Collimonas fungivorans Ter331: one gene and its partner. Each later gene encodes a partner of the first gene's protein in a complex. Links are inferred from orthologs where the notes say so. Each region holds a gene or a part of one and is shown in the gene's direction. Other genes may lie near its edges. The genes, in order: CFU_RS07470 and hfq.

Region 1 (6,620 bases):
AAGGATGCGGTCCACGCGGCCGGCGGCGTCGCCCAGTTTGCCGGCGGTACGCCAGCGATGTGCGATGGCGTGACCCAGGGCCAGCCGGGCATGGAATTGTCCCTGTTCTCGCGCGACGCGATTGCGATGGCGACGGCGATTGCGCTGTCGCACAACATGTTCGATGCCGCGGTCTATCTTGGCATCTGCGACAAGATCGTGCCGGGGCTGCTGATCGGCGCCCTGCATTTCGGCCACCTGCCGGCGGTGTTCATCCCCGGCGGCCCGATGACCAGCGGCATGACCAATAAAGAAAAGGTAAAGATCCGCCAGCTCTACGCTGAAGGAAAAATCGGCCGCGCCGAATTGCTGGAGGCGGAAGCCAAGTCTTACCACAGCGCCGGCACCTGTACTTTCTACGGCACCGCCAACAGCAACCAGATGCTGATGGAAGCGCTGGGCCTGCACCTGCCGGGCTCGGCATTCATCACGCCGAACACGCCGCTGCGCGCGGCCCTGACTGCCGAAGCGGGGCGCCAGGCCTTGAAAATCACCGATCGCGGCGACCAGTACCTGCCGGTCGGCCACGTGGTCAGCGAGAAGAGCATCGTCAACGCTATCGTCACCTTGCTGGCGACCGGCGGTTCCACCAACCATACCCTGCACCTGGTGGCGATCGCCAAGGCTGCCGGCATTGTCATCGACTGGAACGATTTCGATGCGCTGTCTGCCGTGGTGCCGCTGGTCACCCGCATCTATCCGAACGGCGACGCCGACGTCAACCATTTCCACGCTGCCGGCGGCACCGGGTTTGTGATCCGTGAACTGCTGGATGCCGGCCTGATGCATGAAGACGTCAAGACCATCCTTGGCGACAGCCTGCGCGCGCATTGCGCCGAACCTTTCCTGGAAGGTGAATCGGTAGTGTTCAAGCCGGCGCCGGCAGTCAGCGGCGACGATTCGGTGCTGCGCACCGCGACCGCGCCGTTTTCCGCCGATGGCGGCCTGCGGCTGCTGACCGGCAATCTGGGACGTTCGGTCATCAAGATTTCCGCAGTCAAGAAAGAACATTGGGTAGTGCAGGCGCCGGCGCTGGTGTTCCATTCGCAAGAGGCGTTCATGAAAGCGTTCCGCGCCGGTGAACTGGACCGCGATTTTGTCGCGGTACTGAGCCATCAAGGTCCGCGCGCCAACGGTATGCCGGAATTGCATGCATTGACGCCGGCGCTTGGGATTTTGCAGGATGCCGGCCGCCACGTAGCCTTGATCACCGACGGCCGCATGTCAGGCGCCTCAGGCAAGGTGCCGGCGGCGATCCACGTAACGCCGGAAGTCCTGGCCGGCGGTCCGCTGGGCCTGGTGCGCGACGGCGACATGATCCGCATGGATGCCGAGCAGGGTATACTGGAAGCCTTGGTGCCAACCGAAGAATGGGCGCAGCGCCAGCCGCTGACGCTCGACCTGACTGCCAACCACGTCGGCATGGGCCGCGAACTGTTTGCGATGTTCCGCACCACAGTGAGCGCGGCGGAAGAGGGCGCCACCAGCTTCGGTTTGCCGCCTGTCTTGCATGATCAGGAAAGCGCCGAACAACAACCACAGAAAGCCACGATATGACATCCACAAATCTCCTTTACGGCAACCAGCTGCTGGACATCATGCGTGCATCGCCGGTGATCCCGGTGATTGCGATCGACGATATCGAGCATGCGGTGCCACTGGCCAAGGCCCTGGTCGCAGGCGGGATTCGCGTACTCGAAGTGACCCTGCGCACGGCGCATGGCTTGCCTGCCATCCGCGCCATTGCGGAGCAGGTGCCGGGTGCGATTGTCGGCGTCGGCACCTTGACCCAGGCTGACGAGTTTGTCGCCGCGCGCGACGCCGGCGCGGTGTTCGGCGTTTCTCCCGGCTTGACGCCGGCCTTGATCGCCGCCGCCAAATCCAGCGGCCTGCCGCTGTTGCCTGGCGTGATGACGCCATCCGAAGTGATGGCGGCGCGCGAAGCCGGCTTCCGCCAGCTGAAGCTGTTCCCGGCGGTGCCGGCGGGCGGCGTCGGCATGCTGAATGCGATTGCCGGTCCTTTGGGCGACGTCACGTTCTGCCCGACCGGCGGCATTTCGCTGGAAACGGCGCCGGATTTCCTGGCCTGCAAGAACGTTGCCTGCGTCGGCGGTTCCTGGCTGACGCCGAAGGACGTGCTGAAGTCCGGCGACTGGGCGCGCATCACCGCCCTGGCCGCGGCCGCCAGCAAGCTGCGCAAGGCGCTCTGATCTTTTCCCTTCCCGCCATCGCAGTCATGGTTCACCAACCGTGACTGCTGCGGCGACAAGCTGTACTCCCTCCCTCTCTCTCTCTCTCTCTCTCTCTCTCTCTCTCTCTCTCCTGGTTTTTCCTGTCGCTGCGCTAATCCCGGCTAGAAATCCGGCCCTTGGCCGCCAAATGGTATTCATTGTTATAAATTGAATTGCGTATATTGATAGTATTTAACTATATTTCCCATTGGAAATTATCAATATGCAAAGATGTTTTGGAACTCCATAATTTGCCGGCGTATCCCCGCACATGACAAAAACATTGAGGCCAAATCATGAATATATCCAGACAGTTCCCACTCTCGCGCATCGCGGCGCTGGGCTTAGGCGCATTGCTGGCGTCCGGCGTCGGCGCCCAGACCATGACGCGCGACAACGGCTCGCCGATCGGCGATAACCAGAATTCGCAAACCGCCGGCCCGAACGGTCCCGACGTGCTGCAAGACACTCACCTGATTGAAAAGCTGCAGCGCTTCGACCGCGAACGCATTCCGGAACGGGTGGTCCATGCACGCGGCACCGGTGCTGCCGGCGAGTTTGTCTCCGCCGGCAACCTGTCCGAGCTGACGCGCGCCAGCGTGTTTGCCGCAGCCGGCAAGAAGACGCCTGTATTCGTGCGTTTCTCTACCGTGATCCATCCCAGCGGCTCGCCTGAAACACTGCGCGATCCGCGCGGCTTCGCCACCAAGTTCTACACCGACCAAGGCAACTGGGACCTGGTTGGCAATAACCTGCCGATCTTTTTTATCCGCGACGCCATCAAGTTTCCCGACATGGTCCATTCGCTGAAACCGTCGCCGATCACCAATGCGCAGGATCCGAACCGCTTCTTCGACTTTTTCAGCCACCAGCCGGAAAGCACCCACATGCTTACGCGGGTGTATTCCGACCTTGGCATTCCGGCTTCTTACCGCATGATGGATGGCAACGGCGTCCATGCATTCAAGATGGTCAACGCCCAGAACCAGGTCAGCTATGTGAAATTCCACTGGAAGAGCCAGCAAGGCATAAAGAACCTGACCCGCGCCGAAGCGGCCAAGGTGCAAGGCGAAGACTTCAATAACCTGACCGACGACCTCTACGGTGCGATCAAGCGCGGCGAATCTCCGAAATGGGACCTGTACATACAGGTGGTCAAGCCTGAAGACTTGGGCAAATTTCCTTTCAATGCACTGGACGACACCAAGATCTGGCCTGGCATTGCCGAAACCAAGATCGGCACCATGACCTTGAACAAGGTGCCGGAGAACTTCTTCGAAACCACGGAATCGGTCGCCATGGCGCCGTCGCACCTGGTGCCCGGCATCGAGCCGTCGGAAGACCGCATGCTGCAAGGCCGCCTGTTCTCCTATGCGGATACGCAGTTCCATCGCCTGGGCGCAAACAACCAGCACCTGCCGGTCAATCAGCCGCTGACGAAAGTGAATAACTACAACTCCAACGGCGCCGGTACTGCAGTCAATCCGGTTGGAGACGTCAATTACCAGCCTTCGCGCCAGCCCGGCAGCTATGCCGAAGATGCGCAATACAAAGGGGTGCAGACGCCGTTGAGCGGCACTACGCAACAAGCGCGTATCGCCGTCACCGACAACTTCACCCAGGCCGGCGATTTCTATCGCTCGTTGTCGAAACAGGAGCAGGAAAACCTGATCGGCAATCTGGCCAGCGACCTGGTCAAGGTCAGCAACCCGGAAATCAGGCAAACCATGCTCAGCCATTTTTACAAGGCTGACGCCGATTACGGCACCCGCCTGACTGCCGCGGTAAAGGGCAACCTGGCCGACGTCCAGGCGCGGGCTAAAAAGCTCGAGGGTTAATCGGCAGGTTTAACTCGCCGCGTACGACCAGGGCGCCCTGGTCATTTCCCCTTCAAGACGCCGCCAGTTGGCCATGGCGGCGTTTTCGACAAGCTGTCTCCATCTCTGACTTCCCTTGCTTTTTATTGTTATAAAAATCAGATTTATCTGACATTCATACCGTAAATCCTATGCTATCGTGCTCTTCAGACATTCGGGTAATAGCTTTCGCAAATCTCATTACTGGACGTCATCAAGAAAATTGACTATAATGGCAAACGCTCAACAATATGGTGCTGCCTCAACGGCGCCTTTTTGGGTTTCGTGACTCGCGTCAGCGGGTTGTCTCACGCTTCGGCTACGCCGGAGTTTCACCAAAGTCGGGGAATTCCTCGCATTCTTTGCCGCCCCATGCGGCAGTCGGCTTGTTCAATGTCCTCCCCGCGGGAAGACCGGACGAGATCATAAAAAATTGATTTGTATGTCGCGCCGACAGGTTTCGTGTCGTTTCGTGTTTGGCGGTCATGCAATACGCAGCGGAAAAGAAAAACCGTTTGCGCGCCCGCAGGCAAAAAAGCCGGCGTGCCGCACCACGAGTTTTCAGCCGCTGCCTATGCAAGGGAGTAAGCATGACCAATCGCTATCGCAACGCCATGATCGGCGCCGCCGTCACATTGCTGGTGGTGGCCGCCATTGGCTGGTCGATCGGCCCCGCGGTGATCCATCAGTACCAGGGCGACCTGATTTATTACACCGGCCGTCACCTGGTCCTGGTCGGCTGGTCGATGTCGCTGGCGCTGCTGTGCGGCATTCCAGCCGGCATCCTGCTCAGTCGCCCTTACTTTTCGCGCCATGCCGAAAAGTGGATGCAGATCTTCAATATCGGCAACACCATTCCCTCCATGGCGGTGCTGGCGCTGGCGCTGGCCCTGTTCGGCATCGGCGACAAGCCGGCCATCCTCGCCTTGTGGCTGGCTTCGCTGCTGCCCATCGTGCGCAATACCTATGAAGGCTTGAAGCAGGTTTCGCCGGCGATGAAAGAGGCGGCCAAGGGCATCGGCATGAAGCCGCTGCAGGTGTTGTTCCGGGTCGAGCTGCCGAATGCCTTGCCGATCATCGTCGGCGGCGTCCGCACCGCGCTGGCGATCAATGTCGGCACCGCGCCGCTGTCGATCCTGATCGGCGGCGAGAGCCTGGGCGGCCTGATCTTCCCGGGCATCTACCTGAACAACCACGGCCAGCTGCTGCTGGGCGCCACCGCTACCGCGGTGCTGGCGCTGATGCTGGACGCGATCGTCTCGCTGGGCAGCAATGCCTACCTGAGCAAGCGCGGTCTGCTGCGCTGATCGCCATCTATCTGACAAGGAAACAAAATGCATAAATTCCGTATAACGGCCTTGCTGGCTTTCATGCTCAGCCTGCTCGGCACGACGCCGGCCAGCGCGGCCGACCTGGTGGTCGGCGGCAAGAACTTCACCGAGCAATTGATCCTGTCGTCCATGACGCAGCAGTACCTGCGCGCCAAGGGTTACGCGGTCGACCTGAAGAACGGGCTCGGCACCACCATCATGCGCCAGGCGCTGGAAAGCGGCCAGATCGATATCGTCTGGGATTACACCGGCACCGCCCTGGTGGTCTACAACAAGATAGACGAGAAGCTGGACCGGGACCAGTCCTATCAACGGGTCAAGGAACTGGATGCGTCGAGGAAGCTGATCTGGCTGCAGCCATCCGAGCTGAACAATACCTATGCATTGGCGGTGCCGCAGCAACGCGCCGAGGAAGAGGGCCTGAACACCATCGAAGACCTGGCGAACAAGATCAGGCAGGCGCGCCAGCAGGATCCCGATAAAAAATACCTGATGGGGATGGATTTCGAATTTGCCTCGCGGCCGGACGGCCTTGAGCCGCTGCAGGCGCTGTACGGCTTCAGCCTGGACCGCAGCGAAGTCAAGCAGATGGATGCCGGCCTGGTGTACACCGCCTTGCATAACGACCAGCTCAATGTCGGCCTGACCTATTCATCCGACGGCCGGGTGCAGGGCTTCAACCTCAAGCTGCTGGAGGATAACAAGGGCTTCTTCGCTTTTTACAGCGCGGTGCCGGTAGTGCGCAAAGAAATCCTGGACGCCAATCCCAAGCTCGCCGAACAGCTGAACGCGCTGTCGGCCAGGATCGATACCGCCAAGATGACCGAAATGAATAAAAAAGTGGATATCGACCAGTTGCCGATAGCCCAGGTCGCCGCGGATTTCCTGCGCAGCGAAGGCCTGACGCAGTGAATGCTGCAGTGAACGTTTTCCTTAAGGACGCCCCATGAATTTCTTTGACTACCTGTTGAGCGCCTGGCCCGAAATCCTGCATCTCACCATCCAGCACCTGATGCTGGTGGGGATAGCGGTCGGCCTGGCGATCCTGATCGGCGTGCCGCTCGGCATCGTCATGATCCGCCACCGCTGGCTTGCCAGCCCGATGATGGGCCTGGCGACCGTGGTCCTGACCCTGCCGTCGATCGCCTTGTTCGGCCTGATGA
Region 2 (3,007 bases), 540 kb from region 1 along the record:
TTTGCCCGGCTTGACTCGCGATCGCCATTACGGCGAAGGGCGGGTCGGCGAACGCCCGTTCCTGGTGATCGATACTGGCGGTTTCGAGCCGGTTGCCAAAGACGGCATCATGCACGAAATGGCGAAGCAGACCAAGCAGGCGGTGGCGGAAGCCGATATCGTGATCTTCATTGTCGACGGCCGCCAGGGCCTGACGCCGCACGACAAGACCATCACCGATTTCCTGCGCAAATCCGGCCGCTCCGTGATGCTGGTGGTGAACAAATCCGAAGGCATGAAGTACACCTCGGTCACCGCCGAATTCTACGAGCTCGGCATGGGCGATCCCTACGTCATTTCGGCCGCCCATGGCGACGGCGTGACTGACCTGGTGGAAGAGTCGCTCGACCTGGCTTTCTCCCAGCGGCCGTCGGAAGAGCCGGAGCCGGAAGACAAGGAGCGCGGCATCAAGATCGCCATCGTCGGCCGTCCGAATGTCGGCAAGTCGACCCTGGTCAATACCTTGCTGGGCGAAGAGCGCGTGATCGCGTTCGACATGCCGGGCACCACGCGCGACTCGATCGAGATTCCGTTCGAACGCGACGGCAAGAAATACACCTTGATCGACACCGCCGGCATCCGCCGCCGCGGCAAGGTTTTCGAGGCTATCGAAAAGTTTTCCGTGGTCAAGACTTTGCAGTCGATCTCGGAAGCCAACGTGGTTTTGCTGCTGCTCGACGCGCAGCAGGATATTTCTGAACAGGATGCCCACATCGCCGGCTTCGTGCTGGAGACCGGGCGTGCGCTGGTGGTCGGCGTCAACAAATGGGATGGCCTGACCAGCGACCGCCGCGACGAAATCAAGATGGACATGGATCGCAAGCTGAACTTCCTGTCATTTGCGAAATTCCATTTTATTTCAGCGCTGAAATCGACCGGCATTACGCCGTTGATGAAATCGATAGATTCTGCGTACGCAGCGGCCATGTCCAACCTGACTACGCCAAAGCTCACGCGTGCCCTGATCGAAGCGGTAGAGCACCAGCAGCCGCGGCGCAAGGGTTCGATCCGTCCGAAGCTGCGTTACGCCCACCAGGGCGGCATGAATCCGCCTATCGTCGTGATCCACGGCAACGCCCTGGAATCGATCGAAGACAACTATAAACGTTATCTCGAAAAACATTTCAGAGAAACTTTTTCGCTGGTTGGGACTCCATTACGCATCGAGTTCAGATCCAGTCGGAATCCATACGCTCGCCAGGAAAAATAATTTTTTAAAAACACTTTTTTCTGAGCAGTAAATCCGAAAATCGTTTACATTCGTAAAACACCCACCGAGTCATTCGCCGAGTTTATGCTCGATTTTAATTTGCATCTGACTTCTAATCACAACAACACAGTGGAGTAGCCATGAGTAATAAAGGGCAATTGTTACAAGACCCGTTTTTGAACGCCTTGCGTAAAGAGCATGTTCCGGTGTCTATCTATCTGGTCAACGGCATCAAGCTTCAAGGCCATATCGAATCCTTCGATCAATACGTCGTTTTACTGCGTAATACCGTTACCCAAATGGTATACAAACACACCATCTCAACCGTAGTTCCTGCACGCGCTGTCAATCTGAATCTTGAATCTGAAGCAGAATAACTATTCACTGTCGGCGAGGGCCGCAGCTACACGAATGTACCCATGCGCGCAGCGCTAGTCGGAGTGGACTTCGGCAAAGGCGACTTTGCCGCAAGTCTGGAAGAACTGTCTTTGCTGGCCAAGTCTGCCGGCGCGGTGCCTCTCGTCACCATCACCGGCAAGCGCAGCAGTCCCGACGCCGCCTTGTTTGTCGGTTCAGGCAAAGCACAGGAAATAGCCGACGCGGTATTTGACGATGAACTTGAAATAGTCATTTTCAACCACGCCTTGTCGCCAGCCCAGCAGCGCAATCTCGAACGTGTACTGAAAGTAAGAGTGCTGGATCGCACCAGCCTCATACTCGACATCTTTGCCCAAAGAGCCAAAAGCCATGAAGGTAAAGTGCAGGTAGAGCTTGCGCAGCTGCAACATCTGGCGACACGGCTGATCCGCGGCTGGACTCACTTGGAACGGCAAAAAGGCGGTATCGGCTTACGCGGACCAGGTGAAACCCAGCTGGAAACCGACCGCCGTTTGCTCGGCGACCGGGTCAAGGCCTTGCGCGCCAGGCTCGACAAGCTGCACCGGCAACATGCAACGCAACGGCGCGCACGCGGGCGCAGTGCCACTATCTCGATTTCGCTGGTGGGTTACACCAATGCCGGCAAATCGACCTTGTTCAACGCGCTGGCGAAAGCCGGCGTGTATGCGGCGGATCAGCTGTTCGCCACGCTGGACACCACATCCAGGCGGGTTTACCTGGGCGAGGCGGGCAGTGTGGTGATTTCCGATACGGTCGGCTTCATCCGTGAGTTGCCGCATCAACTGGTGGCCGCATTCCGGGCGACGCTGGAGGAAACCATCCATGCCGATCTGTTGCTGCATGTGGTGGATGCTGCAAGTCCGGCGCGCATGGAGCAGATCGAGCAGGTGAACCTGGTGCTGAAAGAAATCGGCGCCGACCATATTCCGCAGATTCTGGTGTGGAACAAGATTGACGCAGCGGAACTGGAGCCGGCGGTCGAACGTGATGAGTATGATAAAATTCAGCGAGTTTTTGTGAGCGCGCAAAAAGGGCTGGGCCTGGATTTATTAAGGCAGGCCATCGCCGAATTCGTGACCGGCAACCCGCCGGCAGCGGCATATTCGGCGCCGGCCGCGGAAAATACGCAGCAGCAGGTGTAAAGCCATTGTTAAGCCGTTGTTTCAAAAGTAAGCGCCTCTAACGAGCATTCCAACCTATTTGTTTTATTTACTTAAAGATAACGATCGAATGCTTGGTACCTTATTCAAAAAACTTGGTGTGAAATTTTCGTTGAACGACCCGCAATGGGGCCGGAATTCGCAAAATGACAACAAGCAAAACAATGACGGCAAAAAGCCGAATAACGGCGGCCCGCCT

The links.
Region 2: the proteins of CFU_RS07470 (region 1) and hfq are in contact, whole or in part, in a crystal structure (PDB 3VU3), measured with the Escherichia coli proteins. The link is inferred for Collimonas fungivorans Ter331 from one-to-one orthologs.

The regions. Positions count from the first base shown.
Region 1 is NC_015856.1:1,721,451-1,728,070, forward strand. What follows is about bases 1,892-4,837. They hold CFU_RS07470 (catalase), read left to right. Parts: upstream 1,892-2,566; coding sequence 2,567-4,108; downstream 4,109-4,837. Other genes in these bases: CFU_RS07465 (bifunctional 4-hydroxy-2-oxoglutarate aldolase/2-dehydro-3-deoxy-phosphogluconate aldolase), read left to right, coding at 1,892-2,249; CFU_RS07475 (ABC transporter permease), read left to right, coding at 4,741-4,837. Also shown: edd (phosphogluconate dehydratase), read left to right, coding at 1-1,596; more of CFU_RS07465, read left to right, coding at 1,593-1,891; more of CFU_RS07475, read left to right, coding at 4,838-5,433; CFU_RS07480 (glycine betaine ABC transporter substrate-binding protein), read left to right, coding at 5,461-6,369; CFU_RS07485 (ABC transporter permease), read left to right, coding at 6,404-6,620.
Region 2 is NC_015856.1:2,260,440-2,263,446, forward strand. The notes cover bases 306-3,007. They hold hfq (RNA chaperone Hfq), read left to right. Parts: upstream 306-1,389; coding sequence 1,390-1,626; downstream 1,627-3,007. Other genes in these bases: der (ribosome biogenesis GTPase Der), read left to right, coding at 306-1,249; hflX (GTPase HflX), read left to right, coding at 1,669-2,790; hflK (FtsH protease activity modulator HflK), read left to right, coding at 2,879-3,007. Also shown: more of der, read left to right, coding at 1-305. UniProt on the Escherichia coli protein: RNA chaperone that binds small regulatory RNA (sRNAs) and mRNAs to facilitate mRNA translational regulation in response to envelope stress, environmental stress and changes in metabolite concentrations.